Regions from separate parts of the Yokenella regensburgei genome, predicted to be linked through region 2. Evidence: predicted binding sites of a transcription regulator. Region 2 holds the regulator's gene; each other region holds the start of a gene.
The links. The regulator LexA, encoded in region 2, represses DNA repair genes until DNA is damaged. The targets are predictions, from matches to a motif close to TNCTGTATGTACATACAGNA.
Positions count from the first base shown of each region.

Region 1: sbmC (DNA gyrase inhibitor SbmC) is a predicted target of LexA. The motif match lies at 2,670-2,689, and genes of this name have one in related genera.
Region 3: dinB (DNA polymerase IV) is a predicted target of LexA. The motif match lies at 3,828-3,847, and genes of this name have one in related genera.

Region 1 is NZ_RBIZ01000003.1:533,115-543,109, forward strand. It holds gene sbcB (exodeoxyribonuclease I) at 1-1,187, opposite strand, end outside; gene dacD (serine-type D-Ala-D-Ala carboxypeptidase DacD) at 1,393-2,565, shown strand; gene sbmC (DNA gyrase inhibitor SbmC) at 2,712-3,185, shown strand; gene C7387_RS02565 (FUSC family protein) at 3,289-4,347, shown strand; gene C7387_RS02570 (DUF496 family protein) at 4,513-4,833, shown strand; gene C7387_RS02575 (cobyric acid synthase) at 5,014-6,507, shown strand; gene cobU (bifunctional adenosylcobinamide kinase/adenosylcobinamide-phosphate guanylyltransferase) at 6,504-7,046, shown strand; gene cobS (adenosylcobinamide-GDP ribazoletransferase) at 7,043-7,783, shown strand; gene cobT (nicotinate-nucleotide--dimethylbenzimidazole phosphoribosyltransferase) at 7,799-8,854, shown strand; gene C7387_RS02595 (ABC transporter substrate-binding protein) at 8,858-9,736, opposite strand; gene C7387_RS02600 (TonB-dependent receptor plug domain-containing protein) at 9,748-9,995, opposite strand, start outside.
Region 2 is NZ_RBIZ01000005.1:31,120-41,114, forward strand. It holds gene C7387_RS15180 (maltoporin) at 1-401, shown strand, start outside; gene malM (maltose operon protein MalM) at 512-1,447, shown strand; gene ubiC (chorismate lyase) at 1,639-2,136, shown strand; gene ubiA (4-hydroxybenzoate octaprenyltransferase) at 2,149-3,018, shown strand; gene plsB (glycerol-3-phosphate 1-O-acyltransferase PlsB) at 3,050-5,470, opposite strand; gene C7387_RS15205 (diacylglycerol kinase) at 5,600-5,968, shown strand; gene lexA (transcriptional repressor LexA) at 6,078-6,686, shown strand; gene dinF (MATE family efflux transporter DinF) at 6,761-8,080, shown strand; gene zur (zinc uptake transcriptional repressor Zur) at 8,114-8,629, opposite strand; gene C7387_RS15225 (cupin domain-containing protein) at 8,744-9,232, shown strand; gene C7387_RS15230 (conjugal transfer protein TraF) at 9,460-9,995, shown strand, end outside.
Region 3 is NZ_RBIZ01000007.1:21,379-31,373, reverse strand. It holds gene frsA (esterase FrsA) at 1-420, opposite strand, end outside; gene gpt (xanthine phosphoribosyltransferase) at 527-985, opposite strand; gene pepD (cytosol nonspecific dipeptidase) at 1,244-2,701, shown strand; gene dinB (DNA polymerase IV) at 2,755-3,810, opposite strand; gene nqrM ((Na+)-NQR maturation NqrM) at 3,913-4,116, opposite strand; gene nqrF (NADH:ubiquinone reductase (Na(+)-transporting) subunit F) at 4,119-5,342, opposite strand; gene nqrE (NADH:ubiquinone reductase (Na(+)-transporting) subunit E) at 5,355-5,951, opposite strand; gene C7387_RS20120 (NADH:ubiquinone reductase (Na(+)-transporting) subunit D) at 5,958-6,596, opposite strand; gene C7387_RS20115 (Na(+)-translocating NADH-quinone reductase subunit C) at 6,589-7,383, opposite strand; gene C7387_RS20110 (NADH:ubiquinone reductase (Na(+)-transporting) subunit B) at 7,376-8,614, opposite strand; gene C7387_RS20105 (Na(+)-translocating NADH-quinone reductase subunit A) at 8,618-9,961, opposite strand.

The DNA of each region.
Region 1 (9,995 bases), on a different contig from region 2:
GTGATGTCCAGCGCCGGCAGGTTGCGCGGCTCGGTCTCCAGCACGATACGCATCGCGGCGCGATCGGCGTCGCTGAAAAAGCCGTTATACAGCTGGGCGTCGACGTTCTCTGACGGCACAAACGGCTCGGCGTCGGCAAAAATGGCCACCACCTTATCGCGCACCTGCGGGTTATCGCGCAGCAGCTTCAGGTTATCAAGGCAGTGCTGGCGGTTAATGCCCAGACGGTCGGCATCTTCCGGACGCAGGGTATTGCCCTGCGCCAGCACCGGGCACTTGTTGAGGTGTACCAGTTTTACCGGTACGGCGGCATCGTCACCCAGGTCGGCTTTGGCGGTGTACAGGCGCTCGCGCAGCGCATCGCTGTCGAGCTCCAGCAGCGGGGTGACGTCGCCCGCGAGATCAACCATGATGACGGCGTTACGATTTTCCGGGTGCCAGGCCAGCGGAGCGACCCAGCTGGTGTTGCCGCGCCACGCGCCAAACATGCCGGAGATATGCACCAACGGTTTCATCTGCGGCACGTCAATCAGCGCCGTCAGCTTATGCTTACCGCGATGCGACCACAGGTAGTCGAACAGCCGCGGCTGCTGGGTTTTCACCAGCTTCGCCATCGCGATGGTGGCATAGACGTCGGCCATCGCGTCGTGGGCGTTGCTGTGCTCAATGCCGTTGGCTTTGGTCAGATGCTCAAGGCGGAAGCTCGGCAGACCGTCATCGTTCTCCGGCCAGTTGATGCCTTCCGGGCGCAGGGCGTAGCAGGCGCGCATCACGTCGAGCAGATCCCAACGGGAGTTATCGTTCTGCCAGCTCCAGGCATAGGGATCGTAAAAGTTGCGATAGAAAATATTGCGCGTGACTTCGTCATCAAAGCGGACGTTGTTGTAGCCCACTACGCAGGTTTTCGGCACGGTAAAGAGGTCGTGAATACGGCGGGCGAAGGCGGCTTCGTTCTCGCCTTTTGCCAGCGCTTCCTGCGGCGTAATGCCGGTGACCATCACCGCCTGCGGCTGCGGCAGATAGTCGTCAGCGGGCTTGCAGTAAAACACCTCTGGCTCGCCGATGATGTTGAAATCGGCATCGGTACGGATTGCCGCAAACTGCGCCGGCCGGTCCAGCGACGGGCTGATACCGAAGGTTTCGTAGTCGTGAAAGAGAAAAGTTGGCTGCGTTGCAGAATCAGACACCCGAAGCTCCATCCTGAATGAGATTGACCCGCTATGGTAAACCATCCGGCCATCACATCCGAAGTAAAAGGCGGGCTTTCTCGAGTAAATGCACAAAAAAGCACGCGCGGGTAGTGGGGGCTGTCACACTTTTTTGCAATTAATTGCTGCGAAGCGGCGCGAACTTCCGTAAAAAGGTCAACGATTTTAAAACGACATTGAGGATATGCTGTTGAAACGCCGTTTGTTTATTGTCGCATCTGTATTTGCGATCGGTATCTCGTCTGCGCAGGCCGCCGACCCTATTGAGTTCACTCCTGCAGCGCCGGCGATTCAGGCCGGATCGTGGGTATTAATGGATTACACCACGGGCCAAATTTTAAACGCCGGCAACGAACACCAGCAGCGCAACCCCGCCAGCCTGACTAAGCTGATGACGGCCTATGTCGTCGACCGCGCTATCGACAGCGGCCGTATTTCATCCAATGACATGGTCACCGTGGGCCGCGATGCGTGGGCCAAAGGCAATCCGGTCTTCGAAGGTTCCTCGCTGATGTTCCTGAAGCCGGGCGACCGTCTGACGGTGCGTGACCTGAGCCGTGGGATGATTATCGATTCCGGCAACGACGCCTGCGTAGCGCTGGCGGACTACATCGCCGGTGGCCAGCCGCAGTTCGTGAAGATGATGAACGACTACGTGAAGAAGCTGGGTCTGACCGACACCAATTTCGAAACCGTGCATGGTCTGGATGCGCCGGGCCAGCACAGCTCCGCCTACGACCTGGCGGTGCTTTCCCGCGCCATTATCCACGGCGAGCCGGAAGTCTATAAGATGTACAGCGAAAAGAGCCTGACGTGGAACGGCATCACCCAGCAGAACCGAAACGGGCTGCTGTGGGATAAAACCATGAACGTCGATGGTCTGAAAACCGGGCACACTTCCGGCGCGGGCTTCAACCTGATTGCCTCAGCCGTAGACGGCAACCGTCGCCTGATTGCGGTAGTGATGGGCGCCGAAAGCCCGAAAGGGCGTGAAGAGCAGGCGCGTAAGCTCCTGCAGTGGGGCCAGCAGAACTTTTCAACCGTGCAGATCCTGACTAAAGGTAAGCAGGTGGGCCTGGAGCGTATCTGGTACGGCGATAAAGAGAAGATTTCGTTAGGCACCGACCAGGACTACTGGCTGGCGCTGCCGAAGGCGGAAATTCAGAACATTAAAGCGAAATACGTGCTCGACCGTAAAGAGCTGGAAGCGCCGATTGCCGCGAATCAGCGCGTGGGGGAAATCGAGCTTTACGATCGCGATAAAATCGTGGCCCGCTGGCCGCTGGTGACGCTGGAAAGCGTTGAAAAAGGGGGTATTTTCTCCCGCTTTAGCGACTGGCTGAAGCACAAGTCCTGATCCTGATAACCACCAGGTGGCCATCGCGCCACCTGGTTCCTTCCCGCGGTTCTCAATTCTGTGAAATATCGCACATACTTCTGCTCAGACCCTGGCTACATTTTATATGTATATTTATCCAGTATCTCAACATGGGTGGAGGCACAATGAACTACAGCATCAGAGAACATGACAAGCGTACGATCGCCGGTTTTCACATGGTTGGCCCCTGGGAGGAGAAGGTCAAAGAGGGGTTTGAGCAGCTGATGAAATGGGTGGATGGCAGGCAGATCCCGGCGCTCGAGTGGCTGGCGGTGTATTACGATAACCCTGAAGTCGTTCCGGCAGAAAAGCTGCGCTGTGCGACCGTTGTGGCGGTGCATGAAGATTTCGTTATTCCTGCGAACAGCGAAGGCGTGATCAAAACCGAAGTGGAAGGGGGAGAGTACGCCGTGGCGAAAGCGCGGGTCACCAACTTTGATTTCTCCACCCCGTGGTACCAGTTCTTCGAAAGCCTGCTGAAAGACGAAGACTGGCAGTGCGCGCCGAAACCCTGCTTTGAAGTGTACCTGAACGACGGCAACCAGGATGGCTTCTGGGACATTGAAATGTACGTCGCCGTAGAGCGCAAGGCCGGGTAGCATTTTTTGACCCTGCAATGGGCAAGGTTTTTGGCAGTCATGTGATGCGTTCAGCAGAAAACCCGTTACAATTGTGCTTTCTACAGCTTGCCGGAGTGCGGGTGTGCGTGCTGACAAATCCCTGAGTCCTTTTGAGATTCGGCTATACCGCCATTACCGTGTGGTTCACGGGGTGCGGATAGCCCTGGCGTTTATACTGACCTTTCTTCTTGTCCGCTGGTTCGATATCCCGGAAGGCACCTGGCCGCTCATTACCCTGGTGGTGGTGATGGGGCCTATCTCCTTCTGGGGCAACGTGGTGCCGCGTGCGTTCGAACGCATTGGCGGCACCATCCTCGGCTCCGCGCTGGGCCTGGTGGCGCTGAAGCTGGAGCTGATGTCTTTACCGCTGATGCTTATCTGGTGCGCCGCCGCCATGTTCCTCTGCGGCTGGCTGGCGCTCGGGAAGAAGCCCTATCAGGCGCTGCTTATCGGTATCACCCTCGCAGTAGTGGTCGGCGCACCGCCGGGGGATTTAACCACCGCGCTGTGGCGAAGCGGTGACGTTATCTTCGGCTCGCTGCTGGCCATGCTGTTCACCGGGGTCTTTCCGCAGCGCGCGTTCCTGCACTGGCGCATTCAGATGGCGAGCTTCGTCACCCAGTACAACCGCCTCTATCAGGCGAGCGTGTCGCCCAACCTGGTCGAGCGCCCGCGTATCGACAAACACCTGCAAAAAATGCTCGGTGAAGTGGTGAAGATGCGCGGCTTTATTACGCCCGCCAGCAAAGAAACGCATATCCAGAAGGCCATTTTCGAAGGTATTCAGACCGTCAGCCGTAACCTGGTGTGCATGCTCGAGCTGCAAATCAACGCCCACTGGGCCTCGCGCGCCAGCCACTTCGTGATGCTGAACGCCCACACGCTGCGCGACACGCAGCAGATGACTCAGCAAACCCTGCTGACCATCGCTCATGCGCTGTACGAGGGCAACCCGCAGCCGATCCTTGCGAATACCGAAAAGCTTAACGACATCGTCGCCGAGCTGCGCCAGCTGATGCAGGAGTACCAGGGAGAGAAACTGTCGGAGACGCCTATTCACGGCTACGTGTGGCTCAGCATGGAGCTGGCACGCCAGCTTGAGCTGCTGTCGCATCTGATTTGCCGGGCATTGCGCAAATAAAAGACTAATGAGCTGGCTTTTACGCCAGGTTGTTTCGATTCAGCAGCATTTAGGGTTATGATGGGCCCAAAGCAAAAACCATTGTCATCAGCGATTGCTATGCGTAATGTAGCCCGATAGCAGCCGCTTTAACGAATCCGAAGCTCAAAAATCAGGGGTGTAAAAATGGAAACAACTAAGCCGTCGTTCCAGGACGTACTGGAGTTTGTTCGTCTGTTCCGCCGCAAAAACAAGCTGCAGCGTGAAATTCAGGACGTTGAGAAAAAGATCCGTGACAACCAGAAACGCGTTCTGCTGCTCGACAACCTGAGTGATTACATCAAGCCGGGCATGAGCGTTGAAGCCATTCAGGGCATCATCGCCAGCATGAAGACCGACTACGAAGACCGCGTTGATGACTACATCATCAAAAACGCCGAGCTCTCCAAAGAGCGTCGCGACATCTCTAAAAAGCTGAAAGTGATGGGCGAAAACAAAGCTGAATAATGCATGACGGCGGTGAGAGTCTCCCTCTCACCGTTTTCTTTTTTTCTTGTTACCTTTCTTGTCAAAATCCTGCACAAATCATAGGAATACCGTTTCCGCTTATTTATCATAGCGCTCATTCATGCGCTTTCGATTCGGTGGGTCAATACGGTGAAACAAAAACCACAGGTGTTATCCGTCATGCTGCAGGGCACGGCATCGGATGTCGGAAAAAGCGTTCTGGTCGCCGGGCTTTGCCGGATCTTTCACCAGGACGGTCTCAAATCAGCTCCTTTCAAATCACAAAACATGGCGCTCAACTCCGGCATTACCGATGACGGAAAAGAGATGGGCCGAGCACAAATCTTTCAGGCTGAAGCGGCGGGTATTCGCCCCGACGTGCGGATGAACCCTATTTTGCTGAAACCAACCACCGACCGTCAGGCGCAGGTGGTTCTGATGGGTGAAGTGGCACAGTCGATGGACGCGGTCAGCTACCATCACTACAAACCGCAGCTGCGTGAAACGATCCTCGGCGCATGGCGCAGCCTGGCGGAAGCGTTTGACGTGCTGGTGCTGGAAGGCGCGGGCAGCCCGGCGGAAATCAACCTGCGCGATCGCGATATCGTCAATATGGGCATGGCGGAGATGGCCGAATGCCCGGTTATCCTCGTCGCCGACATCGATAAGGGCGGGGTGTTTGCCTCGATTTACGGCACCCTGGCGCTGCTGCAGGAGAGCGAGCGCTGGCGGGTGAAGGGCGTCATCATCAACAAATTCCGCGGTGACGTGTCGCTGCTGCAGCCGGGCCTTGAGCAGATTGAATTACTCACCGGTGTCCCGGTGCTGGGGGTCATGCCGTGGCTTAACGTCGATCTTGAAGAAGAGGACGGCGTGGCGCTGCAGTATCGCCGGGCGCGGCTGTCGCCGGAGGCCTCGGTGAATATCGCGGTGGTTGAATTCCCGCATATCGCCAACTTCACCGATTTCAACCCGCTCAGCGCCCAGCCGGGCGTTAACGTTCACTACGTGCGCCACCCGGAGGCGCTGGCGGACTGCGACCTGATTATCCTGCCCGGCAGTAAAAACACGCTCGGCGATCTCGACTGGCTGCGTCAGACGGCAATGGCGCAGGCGGTGCTGGAAGCGCACCGCTGCGGTGTACCGGTGATCGGCGTCTGCGGCGGCTATCAGATGATGGGTGATGTGATTTTCGATGAAATAGAGTCCGGGATGGGGCGCCAGTCCGGGCTTGGGCTGCTCAATGCCACCACCCGCTTTGAAGCGGTGAAAACGACGGTGCAGACCACCGTTCAGCTCAGCGATAACCTGCCGGGCTGGCTGGCGCCGCTGTCAGGGCTTTTCCTGAACGGTTATGAAATTCACATGGGGCAAACCACTCTTCAGCCGGGTTGCCAGAAGGCGATGCAGTACGACACCGCGCTCGGGGCGGTGGACGACAGCGGGCTGGCATTCGGCACTTATCTGCACGGCCTTTTTGACAACGACGCCTTTACCGGTGGGGTGGTCAACAGCCTGCGGGCCCGCAAAGGCCTGCCTCAGCAGACGGTAGTGCAGAGCTATGCCGATTATAAAGCACAGCAATTTGATGTGCTGGCGGCGGGAATGCGCGAGAATATCGATATTCAGCGAATCTATCAGATAATGCGCGAACATCAGGAACCCACAGCATGATCCTTATAACCGGCGGAGCGCGCAGCGGCAAAAGCCAGCACGCGGAATCGCTGCTGCATGACGCACGAGAAGTGATCTACATCGCCACCTCGCAGATTTACGATGATGAAATGGCGCAGCGGGTGGAGCATCACCGCGAGCGCCGCCCGGCGCACTGGCACACCGAAGAGCGCTGGCAGCACCTCGACACGATTATCACCCCACAGCGCTCTGCGGATGACGCCATCCTGCTGGAATGCGTCACCACGCTTATCACCAATATTCTGTTTGCCGAAGGTGGCGACGGCGATCCGCAGCACTGGGATTATGACGCCCTGGAGAAAGCCGTGGGGAATGAAATAGACACGCTTATCGCGCTGTGCCGGCAGTGTCCGGCGCAGGTGGTGCTGGTGACGAATGAAGTGGGAATGGGCATTGTGCCGGAGAATCGCCTGGCGCGGCATTTTCGCGATATCGCCGGGCGGATGAATCAAAAACTGGCGCAGGCGGCAGACGACGTCTGGCTGGTGGTATCAGGACTGGGAGTCAAAATAAAATGAACAGGGTTTTCTTCGCCATGCTGTCCTTTATGAGCCGTCTGCCGGTGCCACAGCGCTGGTCACAGGGGCTGGACACGCCGGATTACGTGCGCGGCATCGTCACCTTTCCGGTTATCGGCCTGCTGCTGGGCGGCCTGAGTGGGGTGGTGTTTGTGCTGCTGAACCACTGGTGCGGCACCCCGCTGGCAGCGCTGTTTGCCGTGCTGGCGCTGGCGCTGCTGACCGGCGGCCTGCACCTCGACGGGCTGGCGGATACCTGCGACGGCGTGTTCTCCGCGCGTCCGCGCGAGCGGATGCTTGAGATCATGCGCGACAGCCGCCTTGGCACCCACGGCGGGCTGGCGCTGGTGTTTGTCCTGCTGGCGAAAGTGCTGGTGGTAAGCGAGCTTGCCCTGCGCGGCGAGAATATGCTGGCGGCGCTGGCGGCGGCCTGTGCCTGCGGGCGCGGCATGTCGGTACTTCTGATGTACGGCCAGCGTTATGCCCGAGAAGAGGGCATGGGCAACCTGTTCATCAACAAAATCAGCTTTAAACAGACGGCCATCACGCTGGCCCTTGCCGCCGTTGTCGTCATCGCGCTGCTGGGGATTAACGGTCTGACCGCGCTGTTGTTCACCTTCGTGGTGGTCTGGCTGTTCGGCCAGTGGCTCAAACGTATTCTGGGCGGACAAACGGGCGATACTCTCGGTGCAGCCATTGAAGTGGGTGAAATCGTTTTCCTGCTGGCGCTGCTCTAACAAAGGATCCTGTCGATGCAAGATTTGCACACCTTACTGAACTCGATACCCACTCCGGACCATGACGCCATGGCCCGCGCGCAGCAGCATATTGATGGCCTGTTGAAGCCCCCCGGCAGCCTTGGGCGGCTGGAGTCGCTGGCGGTACAGCTGGCGGGAATGCCGGGGCTTGGCGGCAAACCGCAGGTTGATAACAAGGCCATTCTGGTAATGTGCGCCGACCACGGCGTGTGGGATGAAGGCGTTGCCATTTCACCACAGGTGGTCACGGCCATTCAGACCGCCAACATGCTGCGACACAGCACCGGCGTGTGCGTACTGGCGGCCCAGGCGGGCGCAAAGGTGCATGTGATTGATGTGGGTATCAACGCCGATCCTATTCCCGGCGTCATCGACATGAAGATGGCACGGGGCTGCGGCAACATCGCCCGCGAACCGGCAATGACCTGCGAACAGGCGGAGTCTTTGCTGCGCTCTACCATCAACTACACCCGCGACCTGGCCGCCAGCGGCGTCACGCTGTTTGGCGTGGGCGAACTGGGGATGGCGAACACCACCCCGGCGGCGGCGGTGGTGAGCGTGCTGACCGACCACGATCCGCAGGAGGTGGTGGGCATTGGCGCCAACCTGCCGCAGAGCCAGATCTCCAACAAGGTAGCGGTGGTGCGTCGAGCCATTGCCCACAACCAGCCGAACGCCGCAGACGGCCTCGACGTGCTGGCGAAGGTGGGCGGTTTTGATCTGCTGGGAATGACCGGGGTGATGCTGGGTGCCGCCTCCTGCGGCTTGCCGGTGGTGCTTGACGGCTTCCTTTCCTACGCCTCGGCGCTGGCGGCGTGCCGGATCGCTCCGGCGGTGAAGCCGTACCTCATTCCTTCACATTTTTCTGCCGAGAAGGGCGCGCGTATTGCGCTCAACGCGCTGCAGCTGGAGCCGTATCTCAACATGGAGATGCGCCTTGGCGAAGGGAGCGGGGCGGCGCTGGCGATGCATATCGTCGAGGCCGCCTGCAACATGCACAACAACATGGGCACCCTGGCGGGCAGCAACATTGTGCTGCCCACGGCGTAAGGCTTAGTGGCACCACGCGGTCTGGCGGCTTTTACACTGCGGCCAGACCGGGTAAAACAGCGGCCTGCCGTCTTTCACGCTGCCGTCATAGCTCAGCAAAAAGCGCTGGGTGTCGGAGCTTAGCAGAAAATCTGCCAGCGCCCGGGCTCCGGCGCTGTTCACCCCCGGATGGCGATGCGGATTGGTTTCCATCACGATATACGGGCGGCGCATCGTCGGGTCACCGTCAACGAGGATCTCGATACGCGGATCCGGCGTCCACTTGCCCAGCAGCACCGGCATCCGCCCGGTGATGATGTAAGCGTGGCGATCAGCAACCTGGCTCAGGATCCCGCGCCCGCCGGGTAAATCGTCTTTCAGCACCCAGTCACCCACCGGTCTTACCCCGGCGCGGGCCCACAGGCTGTGCGCCATTTCGCGCGGCCCGACGCCCTGAAAATCTACCCACGGGCTGCGGCTGGCGGCAATTTTCGCCAGCGCCTGTGCACCGTCTTTCATCCCGCGAATCCCCGCCGGATCCTCTTTCGGCCCCCAAATAACCAGATCGTTACGCGTCCACGGGCGCATATGTATACCGTGGCCGTTAGCAACCAGATCGGTCGTGATATCGCCGGAGTGCATGGTCAGCAGGTCAACTTTGCCTTCCTCCATCGCCTTCGCCAGTTTTGGCCGCTGGCCTTTCGCCACCACCTCAATACGGTATTCCGGGTGCTGCTGCTCGAAGCGGGCGCTGAGCGTCTGCCACAGATTCGAGTACATCATCCCACCGATCACCGCCACCCGAATGGGTGCAGGCGAAGTCTGCCGGGCGCTGGCAAACGAGGGGATGAGCAGGCTGGTCAGCAGCAGCGCGCCGCAGAGGTGCTTTCGATGATTCAACATGGTCCGTTCCTTTAAAAATTCATTTTTAGCTGCAACAGGTACTCGCGGCCGGGGCGCGGGAAGTTCAGCGCCTGGGCATAGTTTTCGTCGAACAGGTTATTGACGGTGAACTGCCAGGAGAGCGGCGCCCACGGCGACGGCCCGGAGAGGCTGAGACCCACGAGGGTATAGTTGTCGAGCTTCACTGGCGTCTCACTCTGGCCCTGGTACTGCACCGAGTCCCGGAAGCTCTCCACCCTGACCGAAGCCGAGAGATCCA
Region 2 (9,995 bases):
TCGGTATGTATCAGGACATCAGCTGGGACAACAACAACGGGACCCAATGGTGGACCGTCGGTGTGCGCCCGATGTACAAGTGGACGCCTATCATGAGCACCCTGCTGGAAGTGGGCTACGACAACGTGAAGTCGCAGAATACCGGCGACACCAACAACCAGTACAAAATTACCCTTGCACAGCAATGGCAGGCCGGTGACAGCATCTGGTCTCGTCCGGCGATTCGTCTGTTCGCTACCTACGCCAAGTGGGATGAGAAGTGGGGCTACGACTACAACGGTAACTCCGCGACCAACCCTAACTACGGCAAGGCGACCAGCAATGGCTTCAACGGTGGTTCCTTCGGCCGCGGTGACAGCGACGAGTGGACCTTCGGCGCCCAGATGGAAATCTGGTGGTAATGGCCCGTTAACCCCCTGTAATGACCTGATGAGGGGCGAAAGCCCCTCTGTCCTTCGGCCCAGCGCGCTATTGCCTGGCTACCGCTTGGCCATTGTCTGAGGTAATAACAATGAAAATGAAAAAAAGTCTCGTCGCACTGAGTCTCTGTGCGGGTCTGCTGGCAAGTGCCCCTGCGTTGACGTTTGCTGAGGTGAACATTGTTCCGCAGAACACCGCCGCTGCACCGGCGATCCCTGCAGATGCTCTGCAGAAACTGGTCTGGACCCCAGTTGATCAATCTAAAATTCAAAGCACCTCGCTTGCCGCCGGTGGTCAGCAGCTCAACGTACCGGGGATTTCTGGCCCGGTTGCGGCGTACAGCGTACCGGCAAATATCGGTGAGCTGTACCTGACGCTCACCAGCGAAGTAGATAAAAGAACCCAAGTGTTTGCACCGAACGTGCTGATTCTTGATCAGAACATGACGCCTTCGGCGTTCTTCCCGAGCAGTTATTTCACTTACCAGGAACCAGGCGTGATGAGCGCGGACCGTCTGGAAGGTGAAATGCGCCTGACGCCTGCGCTGGGTCAGCAGAAAATTTATGTTCTGGTGTTCACCACGCCGCAGGACCTGCAGAAGACCACCACGCTGCTGGATCCGGCGAAAGCCTATGCCAAAGGCACCGGTAATGCGATTCCGGATATTCCTGACCCGATTGCCCGCCACTTCACCGATGGCACCGTGAAACTGAAGGTGAAAACCTCGTCAGGCTCCAGCGTGCTGGTTGGCCCGTTGTTTGGCTCCTCAACGACTGGCCCGGTGACGGTAGGCAATACGGCAGCACCGGTTTATGCCGCGCCGGTTGCCGCCGCGCCAGCTCCGGCACCGGCGAAGAAAAGCGAGCCCGTGCTGACCGATACCGAAAGCTATTTCAATAACGCAATCAAACAAGCGGTTGCGAAGGGTGATGTTGATAAAGCGCTGAAGCTTCTGGACGAGGCAGAGCGCCTTGGATCCACCTCAGCGCGTTCCACCTTTATCAGCAGTGTAAAAGGCAAGGGGTGACCGTCTCCCCGCAGTGCTGATGTTTTAGGCTAAGCCTTTCGGAGCGCCCTTTCTGGGCGTTCCTTTTTTTGTGACCTGCCTCTGCTGTTGCATAGCTGTTGCGCCGATGATCGTATATTGACGTTTGAGCCCCCACGAAATTGGTTTTCTGCGATACAATGCCGATAAATCAGGTATTGGAGAAGTCAGGCATGACACATCCTGCGCTCACGCAGCTGCGTGCGCTGCGCTATTTTGACGCAATTCCCCCTCTGGAACCGGAGCAGCTCGACTGGCTGTTGCTGGAAGATTCCATGACTAAACGTTTTGAGCAGCAGGGCAAGCAGATAACGGTCACCATGATCCGTGAAGGCTTCGTCACGGGCGATGAGATAGCCGAAGAACGAAGTCTGTTACCCGAAGAACCGCGTTACTGGCTGCGCGAGATACTGCTGTGCGCTGACGGTGAGCCGTGGCTTGCCGGCCGTACCGTCGTGCCGGAGTCGACGCTGAGTGGCCCGGAGCTGGCATTGCAACAACTCGGGAAGACGCCGCTGGGGCGCTATCTGTTTACGTCCTCGCAGCTCACCCGTGACTTTATTGAAATTGGACGCCATGCAGACCTGTGGGGGCGTCGTTCCCGCCTTCGCCTGAGTGGAAAACCGCTGCTGCTGACAGAGCTGTTTTTGCCTGCATCGCCGTTGTATTAAGAGGTAGAAGAAATGGAGTGGAGTCTGACGCAGCATAAGTTGTTGGCGTATAACCGCCTGATGCGTACCGACAAACCGATAGGCACGCTGCTGCTGCTGTGGCCGACACTATGGGCGCTGTGGCTCGCCGAACCTGGAGTTCCTCCGCTGTGGATCCTGGCGGTGTTTGTGGCGGGCGTCTGGCTGATGCGCGCGGCGGGCTGCGTGGTGAATGACTACGCCGATCGAAAGTTCGACGGCCATGTGAAACGCACTGCCCATCGGCCATTGCCAAGCGGAGATGTCACCGAGAAAGAGGCGCGGGTGCTATTTGTGGCGCTGGTGCTGTGTTCATTCGTCCTGGTGTTGACGCTGAATACCATGACGATTTTGCTGTCGGTGGCAGGTCTGGCGCTCGCCTGGGTATACCCGTTCATGAAGCGCTATACCCATTTGCCACAGGTGGTGCTGGGGGCGGCATTTGGCTGGTCAATTCCCATGGCCTTTGCCGCAGTTAGTGAGCACTTACCATTAAGTTGCTGGTTAATGTTCCTCGCTAACATTCTGTGGGCGGTGGCGTACGACACCCAGTATGCAATGGTTGACCGCGACGACGACCTGAAAATCGGCATTAAATCGACCGCCATCCTGTTTGGGAAAAACGACAAACTGATTATCGGCATTTTGCAGGCCGGCGTGCTGGCGTTGATGGTGACAATTGGCTGGCTGAATCAGCTGAACTGGGAGTTTTACTGGGCGGTGGCGATTGCCGGGGCGCTGTTCGTTTATCAGCAGAAGCTGATTAAAGACCGCGAACGTGACGCCTGTTTTAAAGCGTTTATGAACAATAACTACGTTGGACTGGTGCTGTTTATCGGTCTGGCAATAAGCTTCCTTGGTTAATAAAAAGGCCCTCACAGAGGGCCTTTTTCATTTAAGCGTCCTGGCTTGCACTCTCAATCGTCAAGCGCACGTCGGAGGTAATTAACTCCGCCAGCATCTGATAGACCTTCATCGTTTCATTCGTGTCCGCATCACCGGTATCACTGATGAACCCTTCATCGCGTAGCGTCAGTACCAGAGTACTGAACACGGCTTTATCAAAGAACTCTGGTGCGTTGATCCCGTGCAGCACCGACAGACGCTGCGCCACGGTACGGCTCTCTTTCTCAAGCGTACTGCGGTTGATGGACGGGTTCGCGCTCAGCAGCCAGAAGGTGATGGCGTAACGCTGCAGCGTTTCACGTGCGCCCGCTGCCAGCAGTTGCAATGTACGGGAGTGTGAAGCGTTAATGCGCAGCTCACCCTCTTCCAGTGTGACCAGCTCCTGACGCTGCATTTCTGCGATCAGTGCATCGATAACACCCGCCAGCTCGTCTTTTTCCCAGCGCAGGAACAGCTCAGCCTTCAGCAGCGGGTAGAGCGTGTCGATGTGGCGCTGAACCTCGCTACGCGAGATGTGACGGTGCTGAGTGATAATTGCGGCCAGCAGCGACGGCATCATCAGCATGTGGGTGATGTTGTTGCGATAGTAGGTCATCAGCACCGCCTGCTCGCGCGGCAGAATGATGATATCGCCGATGGTATCCTTCTCGACTTCGAACTTGTTCATCTGCAACGCGTGATCGATAAGCGCGCTGGCAGACATTGACGGTACGGTCGAATCTGGTGAATACGGCACATTACGCATCAGCTCGAGATAGCACTCCAGCTGCTGGGTCAGTTGCTCACGGGTGAGCGAACGCTGGCGCGAGGCCAACAGCGCGGTACAGCACAGGTTCATGGCGTTTGCCGCACCGGCATTGTTGATGCGGACCATCAGGTCTGCTGCAATGTTGTTCACCGTCGGCGTCAGCCAGGCCGGACGTATCGCTTCGATAGGATCGATAGCTTCGCGCCAGGTCGGGACGTGCTGGTTCAGGTAGGTCGTGAGCGGCATCGGTTCGCCGAAGTTCACATAGCCCTGGCCCAGATTGCGTAACTTGCTAAGACCGCGCAGCATCTGCGGCAGGCTCTCTTTCTCTTTGGTCGCCCCGCGCAGCTCTTTGGCGTAAGTCCCCACTTCCATCACGTGCTCGTAGCCGATGTAAATCGGTACCAGGGTGATAGGACGGGTACCGCCGCGCAGCATCGCCTGAATGGTCATCGACAGGGTACCGGTTTTCGGATCCAGCAGACGACCAGTACGGGAACGACCGCCCTCCACAAAGTACTCAACAGAGTAGCCACGGCTGAACAGCTCACCCAGATACTCGCGAAATACGGTGGAATAGAGCTTGTTACCCTTGAAGGTACGACGAATAAAGAACGCGCCAAGGCGGCGGAACACCGGCCCTGCGGGCCAGAAGTTCAGGTTGATACCGGCAGCAATATGCGGCGGCACCAGACCCTGGTGATACAGCACGTAGGAAAGCAGCAGGTAGTCCATGTGGCTGCGGTGGCAGGGCACATACACAATCTCATGACCGTCGTGAGCCAACTGGCGAACGCGCTCGGCGTTGTGCACGTTAATGCCCTGGTACAGACGGTTCCAGGTAAAGCCGAGAATACGGTCAGTCAGGCGGATCATCTCGTAGGAGAAGTTGGCCGCAATCTCTTCCATCAGCGCAATAGCGTTCTGTTGCGCCTTCTCGTGGGAAATTTTCTTGCTGCGCGCTTCATCTTCAACGGCACGAGCGATAGCCTTTGAGGCCAGCAGCTTGTTGAACAGGTCCTGACGCGCCGGCAGACGCGGCCCAACCGCGGCCAGACGCTGACGAGCAAAGTGCATGCGTGCCACTCGCGCCAGTTTCTGAGCGATGGTTTTGTCGGTACCGTGCTCGGTTGCCATCCAGCGCAGCGACACCGACGGCGAGAAGCGCACAAAGCTGTCGCGGCCAAGCCAGGTGACGGCGAAGAACTTCTGAATGCCGTTCAGCATGCGCAGCGGCGGGTTCTCTTCCCCTTTCTCGCGCCCCGGGGAGCGACCGAACATCACCGATACCGGTACCATCTGCACGTCCAGATCGGGATTGCTGCGGTGCAGATCCAGATAGTCGTGGAACAGCTTGATGGACTCTTCTTTCGGGGTGTAATACGTGAAGACACGCGGGCCACCGTGAATGAAGACGTAGCGCGGCAGCAGCGTGCCGTCTATCTCCAGCGGTTCCAGCGGATCGGGTAAGTCGTGCGCCAGGCATTGGGCGCGCAAAGTCAGCAGGTCTGCCTTAGAGTTGTAGGGCAGCACGTACATAATCGGGCGTGACGTATCGAGCCCTAACTCCTGCGCAGGTTCTGCCGGAATAGACTTGCTTTTTACCAGGATGCTTAATGGTAAATTCAGTAATTTGTAGTAAATTCTTGGCCAGCCAGACATAAACGATGTAAAGCCTCTGGTTAATAATGCAATTGCGCGGCAAGAATACCAGAAAGCGTACAGAATTTCTGCGCGTGTGCCGTGCGTCTACACTGTGATTAACATATAAAATCGAAAAAGGTTCATTTAATGGCCAATGATACCACTGGGATAACCCGCATCATCAAAGCCGCTGGCTACTCCTGGAAAGGATTCCGCGCCGCCTGGCGTAACGAAGCCGCCTTCCGCCAGGAGGGGACCGTCGCGATTCTGGCCGTCATCATTGCCTGTTGGCTGGATGTCGATGCGATAACCCGCGTTCTGCTGATTGGCTCGGTCCTGTTGGTGATGATAGTGGAAATTCTCAACAGTGCGATCGAAGCGGTGGTCGACAGAATTGGCCCGGAGCACCACGAGCTCTCCGGTCGTGCGAAAGATATGGGCAGCGCCGCGGTGCTGCTGTCTATTTTTATCGCATTAATCACCTGGGGCACGCTGTTGTGGTCGCATTTTCGATAATGCTTCCAGAATTGATTAAGACACTTGTTTTTTGTGCTTTTTGTGGTTCCAAAATCGCCGTTAACTGTATATACTCACAGCATAACTGTATATACACCCAGGGGGCGGGATGAAAGCGTTAACGACCAGGCAGCAAGAGGTGTTTGATCTCATTCGGGAACATATCGGCCAGACCGGTATGCCGCCAACACGTGCGGAGATCGCCAAGCAGCTGGGGTTCCGTTCCCCGAATGCGGCAGAAGAACACCTGAAAGCGCTGGCGCGTAAAGGCGCCATCGAAATTGTGTCTGGCGCGTCGCGCGGTATCCGCCTGCTGGTGGAAGAAGAAGAGGGTTTACCGTTAGTAGGCCGTGTTGCCGCCGGTGAACCGCTGCTGGCACAGCAGCACATTGAAGGTCACTATCAGGTTGACCCGGCCATGTTCAAACCGAGCGCGGATTTCCTGCTGCGCGTCAGCGGTATGTCGATGAAGGATATCGGTATTCTGGACGGCGACCTGCTGGCGGTGCATAAAACTCAGGATGTGCGTAACGGCCAGGTGGTCGTCGCGCGTATTGACGACGAAGTAACCGTAAAACGCCTTAAAAAGCAGGGTAACACCGTCGAACTGTTGCCGGAAAACACCGAGTTCACCCCGATTGTGGTCGATCTGCGTCAGCAGAGCTTCTCTATCGAAGGGTTGGCAGTAGGCGTAATCCGCAACGGTGAGTGGCTGTAACCCTTCCTTAACGACTGCGGTACAACGCTTGCCGCAGTCTGCTCCTCTCTTGATCTCTCTTCAGGCATTTTTCTATGCAGCTTTTCAACGCAGCCGATAAGGCGCTGTGGCGTCTGGCGTTGCCGATGATTTTCTCCAACATCACCGTACCGCTTTTGGGTCTGGTGGATACCGCTGTGATTGGTCATCTCGACAGCCCCGTGTATCTCGGCGGTGTGGCGGTAGGTGCTACGGCAACCAGCTTCCTGTTTATGCTGCTGCTCTTTTTGCGCATGAGTACGACCGGATTTACCGCCCAGGCGTTTGGGGCGAGAGATCCCCAGGCCCTGGCAAGGGCACTGGTTCAGCCGCTGCTGCTGGCGTTAGGCGCCGGAGTGCTGATAGTCCTGCTGCGGGAGCCCATTATCAATCTGGCGCTGCAGGTGGTTGGTGGCAGTGAGGCTGTGCTGGAGCAGGCGCGGCGCTTCCTGGAGATTCGCTGGCTTAGCGCTCCGGCGTCGCTGGCAAACCTGGTGCTGCTGGGCTGGCTGCTTGGCGTGCAGTATGCCCGTGCGCCGGTCATCCTGCTGGTAGTCGGCAATATTCTTAATATCACCCTCGACCTCTGGCTGGTTATGGGACTGCATATGGATGTGCAGGGCGCGGCGCTGGCGACGGCTATCGCTGAATACGCGACCTTTTTCATCGGCCTGCTGATGGTGCGGCGGGTGCTGCGGCTGCGCGGCATCACCCGAGAGATGCTGAAAAACGCCTGGCGGGGTAACCTCCGGCGGCTGCTGGCGCTTAACCGGGACATCATGCTGCGTTCGCTGTTGCTACAGCTGTGTTTTGGTGCGATCACCGTTTTAGGTGCGCGACTTGGCGGCGACGTTGTGGCGGTGAACGCGGTGCTGATGACGATGCTCACCTTTACCGCCTATGCCCTGGATGGTTTTGCCTATGCCGTGGAGGCGCATTCCGGGCAGGCATACGGCGCGCAGGATGGCAGCAAATTGCGCCACGTCTGGCACGCGGCATGTCGGCAGTCGGGCCTCGTGGCGCTGGCTTTTGCGCTGGTTTATCTGCTGGCTGGAAAAGGGATCATCGCACTTCTGACTTCGCTCCCCGAGCTGCAGCAACTGGCAGATCGCTATGTTATCTGGCAGGTGGTGTTACCGCTTATCGGCGTCTGGTGCTATCTGCTCGACGGTATGTTCATCGGAGCGACGCGCGGCGCTGAAATGCGTAACAGCATGGCGGTTGCAGCGGCAGGTTTCGCCCTGACCTTACTGACGGTACCGCTGCTGGGGAATCACGGATTGTGGCTGTCGTTGGCGGTGTTTCTGGCGTTGCGCGGTTTGTCGCTTGCATGGATCTGGCGTCGACACTGGCAGCGTGGGACCTGGTTTGCGTGATGCAGAAAGGGCGGTCATTGACCGCCTTTTTTGTTAACGGGGCTTTTTCTTCACCTGAATAGAGTGGTCATGACCACAATCATCAGGATGGCGGCAGGCTTCCACTTCCACGCAGGCAGAGCACAGGCCATGGGCTTCAATCACGTTGTGGCGCAGGGCAAAACCCATTCTCGCCGCCAGCGTATGCATGATGTCCTCAACCCCTTCAGCGCTCTCTTCTTTCACCACGCCACAGCGATCGCAGATAAACATCGCGGAAGTATGCGTAGGCTTATCGAACATGTGGCACAGCACGTAGCTGTTAGTGGACTCCACTTTATGCACAAACCCCTGCTCAAGCAGAAACTCGAGGGCGCGATAGACAGTAGGGGGTTTGGCCTGCGGCTCGGCTTCCCGTAGCAGGTCTAGCAGGTCATAAGCGCTGATAGCACCCGGCTGCAGGCTCATCAGGCGTAATACCTCAAGGCGCTGCGGAGTCAGGCGCACACCGCGTTGCGCACACATTTTTTCGGCGTGTGCTAACAGCTTTTGCGAAGTTGTCTTATCCATGAGCATCCTCAGGGTGCGAAATGTATTTCGTTACTTTATCACATTAAGTCTAAAACACCGAGATCCCGGCGGGTGTGCTATACCTGATGCATCTCACGTTCAGGATAAAAGATAATGAAAAGACCAGATTGCATTCGCCACTGGCGTGAAGTGGAAGGTCCGGATGACTCGACTTATTCCGGTAGCAAGGAGCTGTTTTCGATTGGTGCGCCGCTGGCGCGTCGTTTAGGGCTCACTCGTATGGGTATTCACCACGAGCGTCTGCCGCCTGGCCGCAGGACCTCTTATCCACACGCAGAAAGCGATGAGGAGGAGTTTATCTATGTGCTGGAGGGGCATCCGCATGTATGGATCAACGGTTATCTCTGGCCGCTGTCGCCCGGTGATAGCGTAGGTTTCCCGGCAGGAACCGGGGTGTGTCATACCTTCATTAATGACTCGGAAGAGGACGTCTGTTTATTAGTGGTCGGGGAGGCAAATAAGAAACATAACCGGATTTACTACCCGTTAAACCCGGATTACGCCGCAACCCGGGAGGATCGATGGGTGGATCACCCGCCGCAATTTTTTGGCCCACATAACGGCAAACCTTCCGCAAAATAGCATCCTTGACTATAAATATTGAGGGCCATCACAAACTATAACCAAATCAGTGATGGCCACTGCAATTGAACTCTGGGTTTAGACGCTTTTTCCATCGTTATTCACAGCAATAGTTCACCCCTTTCCAGGAGATAACAGAAAGGGATAAACACTTAACTGCAAATAACGAGAGTATTGTGAAATATAACGTCAAATATTCAGCATTATCGCTGGCAGTTTCACTTTTTATGGCAAATCAGGCGGTAGCGGCAAATACGTGGTCGGAAGCGCGCGGTGACGCAATGGGGGGAACGGGGGTGGCTTCCGCGAGCTACGGTAGCGCCATTTTCATCAACCCCGCGCTACTGGCAAAAGCGAAATCCTCTGATGGTATTGCGGTTGTCGCTCCGGCGCTTGGTGCGCAGATAAGCGATAAAGACAATCTGCGCGATCAAATCGACGACATCAGCGATGATGTCGATAACTATCGTAACTCTCTCAAGAATATTAATATCTTCGATCTGTTCCGTCCTGGCTCTCCGGGATACAAGCAGGTCTCTTCTGCGGCGGGCGATCTCGCCGACCAGCTCGATTCCCTGAAAGGTAAAACTGCCAATGGCAAGGCGGCAGGCGGCATTGCGGTGAGCCTGCCGAGTGATGCACTTTCGGTGGCGTTTATGGCGAAAGCATACGCCAATGCCCGGGTGAGTTCGTACATCGATCAGGGTGATATCGACCTGCTGCGGAGTATCCAGTCTGTGCCTGCCCGTGCGTTGACGGTGGA
Region 3 (9,995 bases), on a different contig from region 2:
AAGGTGCGGATAAGCGGCAATACTATAAAGCTTGGAGGCGTGCATCCAGTGGCGCCCACTCAGCTTTTCATCCGTCTCCTGGCAGGCTTTTTGCTGCCAGAGCATCGCCTGTTTCGCCCACTCGTAGATCCAGTTGCCACCACGGTAACCCACAACCGTGTCGTAGAGCTCAGGATCGGTGCGTTCGGCATCACTCATGACGATACGCGACTGCACGTCAAGAATCTCCTGCGGAGAGACGCCGCGCCAGACCCACATCAGGCGGTTGACCATCCGATACCAGTGCGGGGTGCTCTGGCCTTCCAGTGCCAGATGCATAGCGGGTTGATGGTCGCGATGCGCTCGACGGACCAGAGTAGATGTTTCCGGATGCTTGAACCGGGGTTTGAACAGGGTTTCGCTGAGGTTAGCCTCTGACATCGCGCAGCCTCCATGAGAACGATACTGCCCTTATTGTAACCTGCCCGCGCCCAAAATGAATAACGCCCGGCTAAACCGGGCGTTATTTTACAAAATACGTTGGCGATTAACGGCCAGAGATTGGCGGTACGAAGACTACGCCCATATCCCACGGCTGTTCAATCCAGGTATCCTGAGGGATATCAATCACATAATCGTCTACCAGCGGCTGACCAGCCGGTTTAGCAAAAATGGTAACGAAGTGAGCTTTTGGATACATTTCGCGGATAGCGACCGCAGTGCCCCCCGTATCAACCAGATCGTCGATAACGATGAAGCCTTCACCGTCACCTTCAGCGCGCTTCAGAACGGTCAGCTCACGCTGATTGTCGTGGTCATAGCTGGAGATGCAAACGGTATCCACATGACGAATTCCCAGCTCACGGGCCAACAGGGCGCCTGGTACCAGACCACCACGGCTAACGGCAATAATGCCTTTCCACTGTTCAGCGGGCAGCAGGCGGCTTGCCAGCTTGCGGGCGTGAATCTGCAACATGTCCCAGGTGACGACGTATTTTTCGCTCATGTCATATATCCCAGCCTGTCTAATACGGCTTAAAAAGTGTTCGAGGGGGAAAAGGTTGCGCGAGATTATAGAGATCTGGCGCACTAAAAACCAGCGTTAAGCGGCGGAGCCTGCTCTTTTTGCATGCCTGGCACTACCAGAGCAGGCAGAAAGTGGTATTCTCGAACACCATCTCGCAAGCACTGCTTGTGTTGAAAATGAATTAGCTAACCCTTTACCTGCAAGCGACTTTTGCAGAATGCCGTAAGGAGACTTATCGTGTCTGAACTGTCTCAATTATCCCCGCAACCGCTGTGGGATATTTTTGCCAAAATTTGTTCCATCCCGCATCCGTCCTACCACGAAGAACAACTCGCAGCGCACATCATGGGCTGGGCGAAGGAAAAAGGCTTACACGCAGAACGCGATCAGGTTGGTAACATTCTGATTCGTAAAGGCGCGACCGCAGGTATGGAAAACCGTAAACCGGTCGTCCTGCAGGCGCACCTCGACATGGTGCCGCAGAAAAATAACGACACCGTTCACGACTTCACTAAAGACCCGATTCAGCCGTATATCGATGGCGAGTGGGTCAAAGCGCGTGGCACCACCCTTGGCGCAGACAACGGTATCGGCATGGCTTCTGCCCTGGCGGTACTGGCTGACGACGCCGTTCAGCACGGTCCGCTGGAAGTGCTGCTGACCATGACCGAAGAAGCGGGCATGGACGGCGCGTTTGGTCTTCAGCCGAACTGGCTACAGGCCGATATCCTCATCAACACCGATTCCGAAGAAGAAGGCGAAATCTATATGGGTTGCGCCGGTGGAATTGACTTCACCTCTAACCTGACGCTGAACCGTGAAGCGGTACCGGCAGGATTCCAGAGCTTCAAACTGACGTTAAAAGGCCTGAAAGGCGGTCACTCCGGCGGTGAAATCCACGTTGGTCTGGGCAACGCCAACAAGCTGCTGGCGCGCTTCCTGGCCGGTCACGCAGAAGAGCTGGATCTGCGCCTGGTCGATTTCAACGGTGGTACCCTGCGCAACGCTATTCCGCGTGAAGCCTTTACCACCGTTGCCGTTCCGGCAGATAAAGCCGATGCACTGAAAGCACTGGTCAGCACTTATCAGGACATCCTGAAAAACGAACTGGCGGAAAAAGAGAAGAATCTGGTCGTGCTGCTGGAATCCACTAGCCACGACAAAGCGGCGCTGACTGCGGCTTCTCGTGACGGATTTATTCGTCTGCTGAACGCCACACCGAATGGCGTTATCCGTAACTCCGACGTAGCGAAAGGCGTGGTGGAAACCTCCCTCAACGTCGGCGTTGTGACCATGACCGACAGCAACGTTGAGATCCACTGCCTGATCCGCTCGCTCATCGACAGCGGTAAAGACTACGTGGTCAGCATGCTGGATTCTCTGGGCAAACTGGCGGGTGCCAAAACCGAAGCGAAAGGCGCGTATCCTGGCTGGCAGCCGGACGCTAACTCTCCGGTGATGCATCTGGTACGTGAAACCTATCAGCGTCTGTTCAACAAGACGCCGAACATCCAGATTATCCACGCCGGTCTGGAATGTGGTCTGTTCAAGAAACCGTATCCGAACATGGATATGGTTTCCATCGGGCCAACCATTACTGGCCCGCACTCTCCGGATGAGCAGGTTCATATCGAAAGCGTTGGCCAGTACTGGACGCTTCTGACTGAACTGCTGAAGGCGATCCCGGCGAAGTAAGCCATTACGTAGCGTACCCGGCAGCATTGTCGGGTGCGCTGCGCTTACCCGACCTACAGTCCAAGCACCAGCTGGCGCTCCATTTGTGGATCCAGCAGCGTCACGTGCAATCCCACCAGCCTTACCCCCCTGCCGCTTCTTCGTTCCTGCCAGGTGTTATACGCCGTAGCAATTAAATCGGCTTTGTTAAGCTTCGGCCAGACGTGTTCCTGGGTTGTGAGCTGGAAATCGTTGAATTTAAGTTTGATCCCCTGACGAGCAATCAGCAGATCCGGTTTCACCTTCGCCAGCCGACGCTCCAGCTCAGGGTACAGCCGTTCAATGATGGCTTCACACTCTGCCCAGTCGTGAATATCTTCTATCAGGGTACGCTCTACGCCCACCGATTTACGCAGGCGCTCACTGCTTATCTCACGCTCATCGATCCCCTGGCTGCGCTCCCACAGCACCCGACCAAACTTGCCAAAACGCTTGAGCAGCATGGCGAGATCGCTTTTCTGCACATCTTCGCAGGTACGTAGCCCCATACTTTCAAGCTTTGCGGCGGAGACTTTCCCGACCCCGGGGATCTTTGCAAGCGGCAGCGTCTTCAGAAAGGCCGGGACATCGGCGGGGGTTATCACATACTGGCCGTTGGGTTTGTTGAGATCGGAGGCAATTTTAGCGAGGAATTTAACCGGCGCGACGCCCGCCGAAGCCGTCAGCTGCAGCTCGTTGAATATCGTCTGGCGGATCTCCTGGGCCATCAGCGTTGCCGAGCCCAGGCAATGAACGCTGTCGCTGACATCAAGATAAGCTTCGTCCAGCGATAAGGGCTCGATAAGCGAGGTGTAGCGGGAAAAGATTTCGCGAATATGCACCGAGGCTTCTTTATAGGCGTCGAAGCGTCCTGGCAGCAGCGTGAGATGTGGACACAGCTTCAGCGCCATCGCCGTCGGCATGGCGCTGCGTACACCAAATTTCCGCGCCGGGTAGTTGGCGGTACTGATAACCCCCCTTTGTACCCGACTGCCGCCAATGGCTATCGGGATGTCGCGCAGGGCTGGATTATCCCGCATTTCAACCGCGGCGAAAAAACAGTCCATATCGACATGGATAATTTTGCGCATTGTTAGCCCTCACCCACCACTGGATAAGTATACAGCACAATACGAAGTTTTGAGAAGGGGGATGAAGACCCTCTCCCGACGGGAGAGGGTGAAAGGCAAGGCTTAGAGGATACGGTTCGCTTCGCGGGCCATGCGTTTTTTCCGCGCGTCGCAGGGCTCCGGGCAGTCGCAGACTTTTTCCATCCCGAGGGAGGAGATACCACCGCAGCTACCCTGAATGCTTTTACGCTTCACCAGATACCCAAGCGACATGCCGAGAACCACCAGCAAAAAGATGCCAAATGTCGCCAGAAACACGGTTAACATCATCAGCCTCCAAAGTCGTCGAGCATGATGTTTTCATCCTCCACGCCCAGGTTTTTCAGCATGCTGATAACCGCTGCGTTCATTACCGGCGGCCCGCACATATAAAACTCACAGTCCTCAGGCGCCGGGTGGTCGCGCAGGTAGTTTTCATATAGCACGTTATGGATGAAGCCTGTATAACCCGTCCAGTTATCTTCCGGCTGGGCGTCAGAAAGCGCAACGTGGAAGGTAAAGTTCGGGTTATCACGCGCCAGCTGTTCGAACTCGTCGTCATAGAACATTTCGCGCAGCGAGCGCGCCCCGTACCAGAAGCTGATTTTACGCTTGCTGCCCAGACGCTTGAGCTGATCGAAAATGTGCGAACGCATTGGCGCCATCCCGGCACCACCGCCGATGAAGACCATCTCAGCGTCGGTCTCTTTGGCAAAGAACTCGCCGAACGGCCCGGAGATGGTGACCTTGTCTCCCGCCTTCAACGACCAGATCCAGGAGGACATAATACCCGGCGGGACGTCCGGCGCCGACGGCGGCGGCGTGGCGATACGCACGTTGAGCATGATAATCCCCTTCTCATCCGGGTAGTTCGCCATCGAGTAGGCGCGCAGCGTCGGCTCCGTAACCCGAGATACGTAGCGGAACAGATTAAATTTGTCCCAGTCTCCGCGGTACTCTTCGGGCACATCGAAATCGGCATAAGCCACTTCATGCGGCGGGCATTCAATCTGAATATAGCCGCCAGCGCGGAACGGTACGCTTTCCCCCGCCGGGATAGCGAGCTTCAGCTCTTTAATGAAAGTAGCTTTGTTGTCATTCGAGATGACCTCACATTCCCACTTCTTCACGCCGAAAATCTCTTCCGGCAGCTCGATTTTCATGTTCTGGCGTACCGCCACCTGACAGGCCAGGCGACAACCGGCTTTCGCTTCACGTTTGGTGATATGGGCAAGCTCGGTCGGCAGAATGTCACCACCGCCCTCTTTCACCGTCACCCGACACTGCCCGCAGGAGCCACCGCCACCGCAGGCGGAGGAGACAAAAATACCATTGCCGGAGAGCGTATTCAGAAGCTTGTCGCCCGCAGGCGTGCGCAACCTGAGGTCTGCTTCATCGTTAATTTCAATGGTCACGTCACCGGCGTTAACCAGCTTCGATCGCGCCGCCAGAATCAGTCCCGACAGCACCAGAACGATCAGGGTGAACATCACCACCCCAAGAATAATTTCCATACTTTTCCGCCCTTACAGCTGCACACCGGAGAAGGACATAAAGCCCAACGCCATCAGGCCGGTGGTGATAAAGGTGATCCCTAAGCCACGCAGTCCTGCGGGCACGTTCGCATATTTCATTTTTTCGCGGATCCCCGCCATCGCGACAATCGCCAGCATCCAGCCAATACCGGATCCGAATCCATATACAACAGATTCACTGAAGTTATAGTCGCGCTGCACCATAAATGAGACGCCGCCAAAAATGGCGCAGTTTACGGCAATCAGCGGCAGGAAGATGCCGAGCGCGTTGTACAGCGCCGGGAAATACTTATCGAGGATCATCTCGAGAATTTGCACCAGCGCGGCAATAACGCCAATAAAGGTGATGAAGTTGAGGAAGCTGAGATCCACCCCTTCCACCAGCGCACCGTCGCGCAGCACCAGGTTATACACCAGGTTATTGATTGGCACCGACAGGCCGAGCACGACGGTCACCGCCACGCCAAGACCAAACGCCGTAGATACCTTCTTCGACACCGCGAGGAAGGTACACATACCGAGGAAGAAGGCCAGCGCCATGTTCTCAACAAACACCGCCCTGACAAACAGAGTGAGATAATGAGCCATTCGCGGTTACTCCTTTTCCTGCTGTTCGGGCTTCCAGGTACGCAGTGCCCAAATCAACAACCCGATAATAAAGAATGCGCTGGGTGCCAGCAGGAACAATCCGTTCGGCAGATACCAGCCACCGTTTTGCACGGTATCCAGCACCTGAACACCAAACAGCTTGCCGCTGCCGATAAGCTCACGCACAAAACCAACCACAATCAGGATAACGCCGTAGCCAAGGCCATTACCGATACCGTCCATAAAGGAGGCCAGCGGCGGCGATTTCATGGCATAGGCCTCCGCACGCCCCATCACGATACAGTTGGTGATGATTAGCCCCACAAAGACCGAAAGCTGCTTCGAGACTTCATAGGCAAACGCCCGCAGCAGCTGATCGACCACGATCACCAGCGAGGCAATAATCGCCATCTGCACGATGATACGTACACTATTTGGGATGTGATGGCGGATCATAGAGATAAACATGCTGGAAAACGCCGTCACCAGAGTGACCGCGACGGTCATCACCACCGCCGTCTCGAGCTTGGTAGTTACCGCCAGCGCCGAACAGACCCCCAGCACCTGCAGGGCAATCGGGTTATTGGCGAGCAGCGGCCCGACCAGCACCCGCTTAACTTCTTTCATCTCGCTTTGTTCAGCCATTGTTCAGCACTCCTTCACGAACCTGTTTCAGGAAAGGCCCAAAGCCCAGCTCGCCCATCCAGAAATCAAAACTGTGTTGTACGCCATTTGAGGTGAGCGTCGCGCCGGAAAGACCATCCACGGCATATTCATCACCGGGACGGGCTGCGCCCTTCATGACCTTCAGCGCCGGTGAACCGTTGTCGTCGAGGATTTTCTTACCGACAAACTGTGCCCGCCAGTTCGGGTTTTCAACTTCACCGCCAAGCCCCGGGGTTTCACCCTGGTCGTAGTAAGTAATCCCTTTTACCGTCCGGCCATCGGTTTCCAGCGCGACAAAAGCGTGCATCATCGACCACAGGCCGTTGCCGTATATCGGCAGCACCACTTCCTGCACCTTTTGCTGGGCGTCTTTCACCAGATAGATTTCAACCATGTTGCTGCGTCGCTTAATCCCGGCAGGATCCTGGCCTGCCTCAAGCGCAATACTGCGCTCCGGGTCTTTCAACGCCTGCGCCTGGTTGAATTTCGTCGGGTCTTTATCCAGCAGCGTACCGGTTTTCAGCTCCAGCAGACGTGGGGTGATACGGGAGTTAAAGGTCTGTGCGACGTCATCGGCGCTCATCTCTGGCTGCATCAGCCCGGCGACCGCAAGGATGTTGCGCTGCTTATCCAGCTCACGCTGCGCCTGCTGGCGCGATTTAAGTCCTACCGCCGAGCCTGCTACCACAATGGAGCACACCAGGCAGAGCACCAGCACCACCAGCAGCGTTTTGCCAATGCTGTCGTTACTTTTTTTCTCAGCCACGTGATGTCCTCCGCTTAATGTTGGCCTGCACCACCAGGTAATCGAACAGCGGCGCAAAGAGGTTAGCGAACAGAATGGCCAGCATCATCCCTTCCGGATAGGCCGGGTTCACCACGCGGATAAGCACGCACATCACACCAATCAGCGCGCCGTAGCACCATTTACCTTTATCGGTAAACGATGCGGAAACCGGATCGGTTGCCATGAACATCATGCCAAACGCAAAACCACCCAGCACCAGGTGCCAGTACCACGGCATGGCAAACATCGGGTTGGTGGCCGAACCTATAACGTTGAACAGCGTAGCGGTTGCCACCATGCCGACCATCACCCCGGCGACAATGCGCCAGGAGGCAACGCGACCAAAGATAATGATTGCGCCGCCGATGAGGATCATCAGGGTTGAAACTTCGCCGATCGAACCAGGAATATTGCCGAGGAAGGCGTCAAACCAGGTAACCGGCTGACCGCTAACGTTGTTGACCAGCGCCTCTCCACCGTGGCTTGCCCACTGGGAAAGCGGGGTCGCGCCCGAGAAACCATCCGCTGCCGTCCACACCAGATCGCCGGAAATTTGCGCCGGATAAGCAAAGAACAGGAACGCACGCCCCGCGAGCGCCGGGTTAAGGAAGTTACGTCCGGTACCGCCGAAGATCTCTTTGCCGATGACCACCCCGAAGGAGATCCCAAGCGCCGCCTGCCATAGCGGGATGGTGGGTGGGACGATCAGCGCAAACAGAATTGAGGTGACGAAGAAGCCTTCGTTGATCTCATGCTTACGCACAATAGCGAACAGCACTTCCCAGAATCCACCGACGAGGAAAACGGTAAGATAAATCGGCAGGAAGAACACTGCCCCCAGCCCCATCATGCTCAACCAGCCGGCATCCGCTGCAAAGCTGACCCCAAGCGCCTGCGCCACGCGATAGTGCCAGTGGCTGGCAATCACCTGCTGCAGTTGTTCCGCACCATACAGGCTGTGCAGCGCCGGAATGGTCTGCAGGCCCACGTTATACATGCCCCAGAACATCGTCGGGAACACCGCGAACCACACCAGGATCATCATTCGTTTCAGGTCGATGGCATCACGGACGTGTGAGGCGCCTTTTGTCACCTGACCTGGGGTATAAAAGATAGTGGCTGCCGCTTCATACAGCGGGTACCACTTCTGAAGTTTGCCGCCCTGCGTAAAGTGCGGCTCGATTTTTTCCAGATAATGTTTTAAGCCCATCACTTATCCTTCCTGCTCAATACGGGTCAATATCTCGCGCAGCACCGGGCCATATTCATATTTCCCCGGACAGACGTAGGTACAGAGCGCCAGATCTTCTTCGTCCAGCTCCAGACACCCCAACGCCTGAGCGCTGTCGGAATCTCCGGCCAGCAGGTCGCGCAGCAGCGGGGTTGGCAGGATATCGAGCGGCATAACGCGCTCGTAGTTGCCGATAGGGACCATGGCGCGCTCACCGCCGTGGGTATCAGTGGAGAAGTTAAACAGACGGTGTTTCAGGAAGTGACCGAGCGTGGTACGGGTCACGGAGAATTTGTCTTTCCCCGGCATCACCCAGCCGAACAGCTCTTTGTTACGCCCTTCAGCCACCACGCTTACCTGCAAATGGTAGCGACCAAGGAAGCCGTGCGGTCCGCGGGCAATAGTCCCGTTCAGCACCGAGCCAGAAATTACCCGGTTTTCCCCTTCCTCTAGTTCACCTGCCAACAGGTCTTCAAGACTCGCGCCCACAACGGTGCGCAGCAGACGCGGCGCTTTTACCTGCGGGCCACCGAGGGCGATGATGCGTTCGCTCCACAGTTCACCGTCGAGGAACAGCTTGCCAATGGCGATAGCATCCTGGTAGTTCAGGTGCCAGACCTGCTTTTGCAGACTGACAGGGGCGAGAAAATGAATATGCGTTCCCACCAGTCCGGCAGGGTGAGGGCCGGTGAATTCGTTGAACTTCACCTGACCGCAGGGATGGCCGCCAAGTTTGCCACCGCTAGCCTGGCAGACGTGTATCGGGCCATGCGTCAGACGGCTGAGTAGCGTCAACCCCGCGTTGAACGCTTCGCGATGCGCGAGAACGATCGGCTGCGGATCCGCCGCCAGCGGGTTGGTATCCATGGCGTTAACGAAGATAGCCGTTGGTTCGGTGCCCGGAACCGGGGTTTTGCTATAAGGACGGGTACGCAGGGCAGTCCACAGACCAGACTCAAGCAGCTGTTTTTGCACCTGTTCTGCAGTCAGCATGGCCAGTTCGTCAGCGGCGAAACGGTCAAACGCCATGGATTCATCACCTTCAACGTCGATGACCACCGACTGCAGCACCCGGCGCTCGCCACGGTGAATAGCACTCACCACGCCGCTTGCCGGAGAGGTAAAACGCACGCCCGGGTTCTTTTTATCTTCGAAGAGCAACTGCCCTTTCTTTACCCGGTCCCCCTCCTGAACAGCCATGGAGGGACGCATGCCGACGTACTCTTCGCCGAGCAGCGCCACGCGCTTGACGGGCGCACCTGCGGAAATCTGCGATACAGGTATGCCAGCTATGGGCAGATTTAGCCCTTTTGTGATTTTAATCATATGGTTAGCAGGTATCCATAAACACAAAATCAGC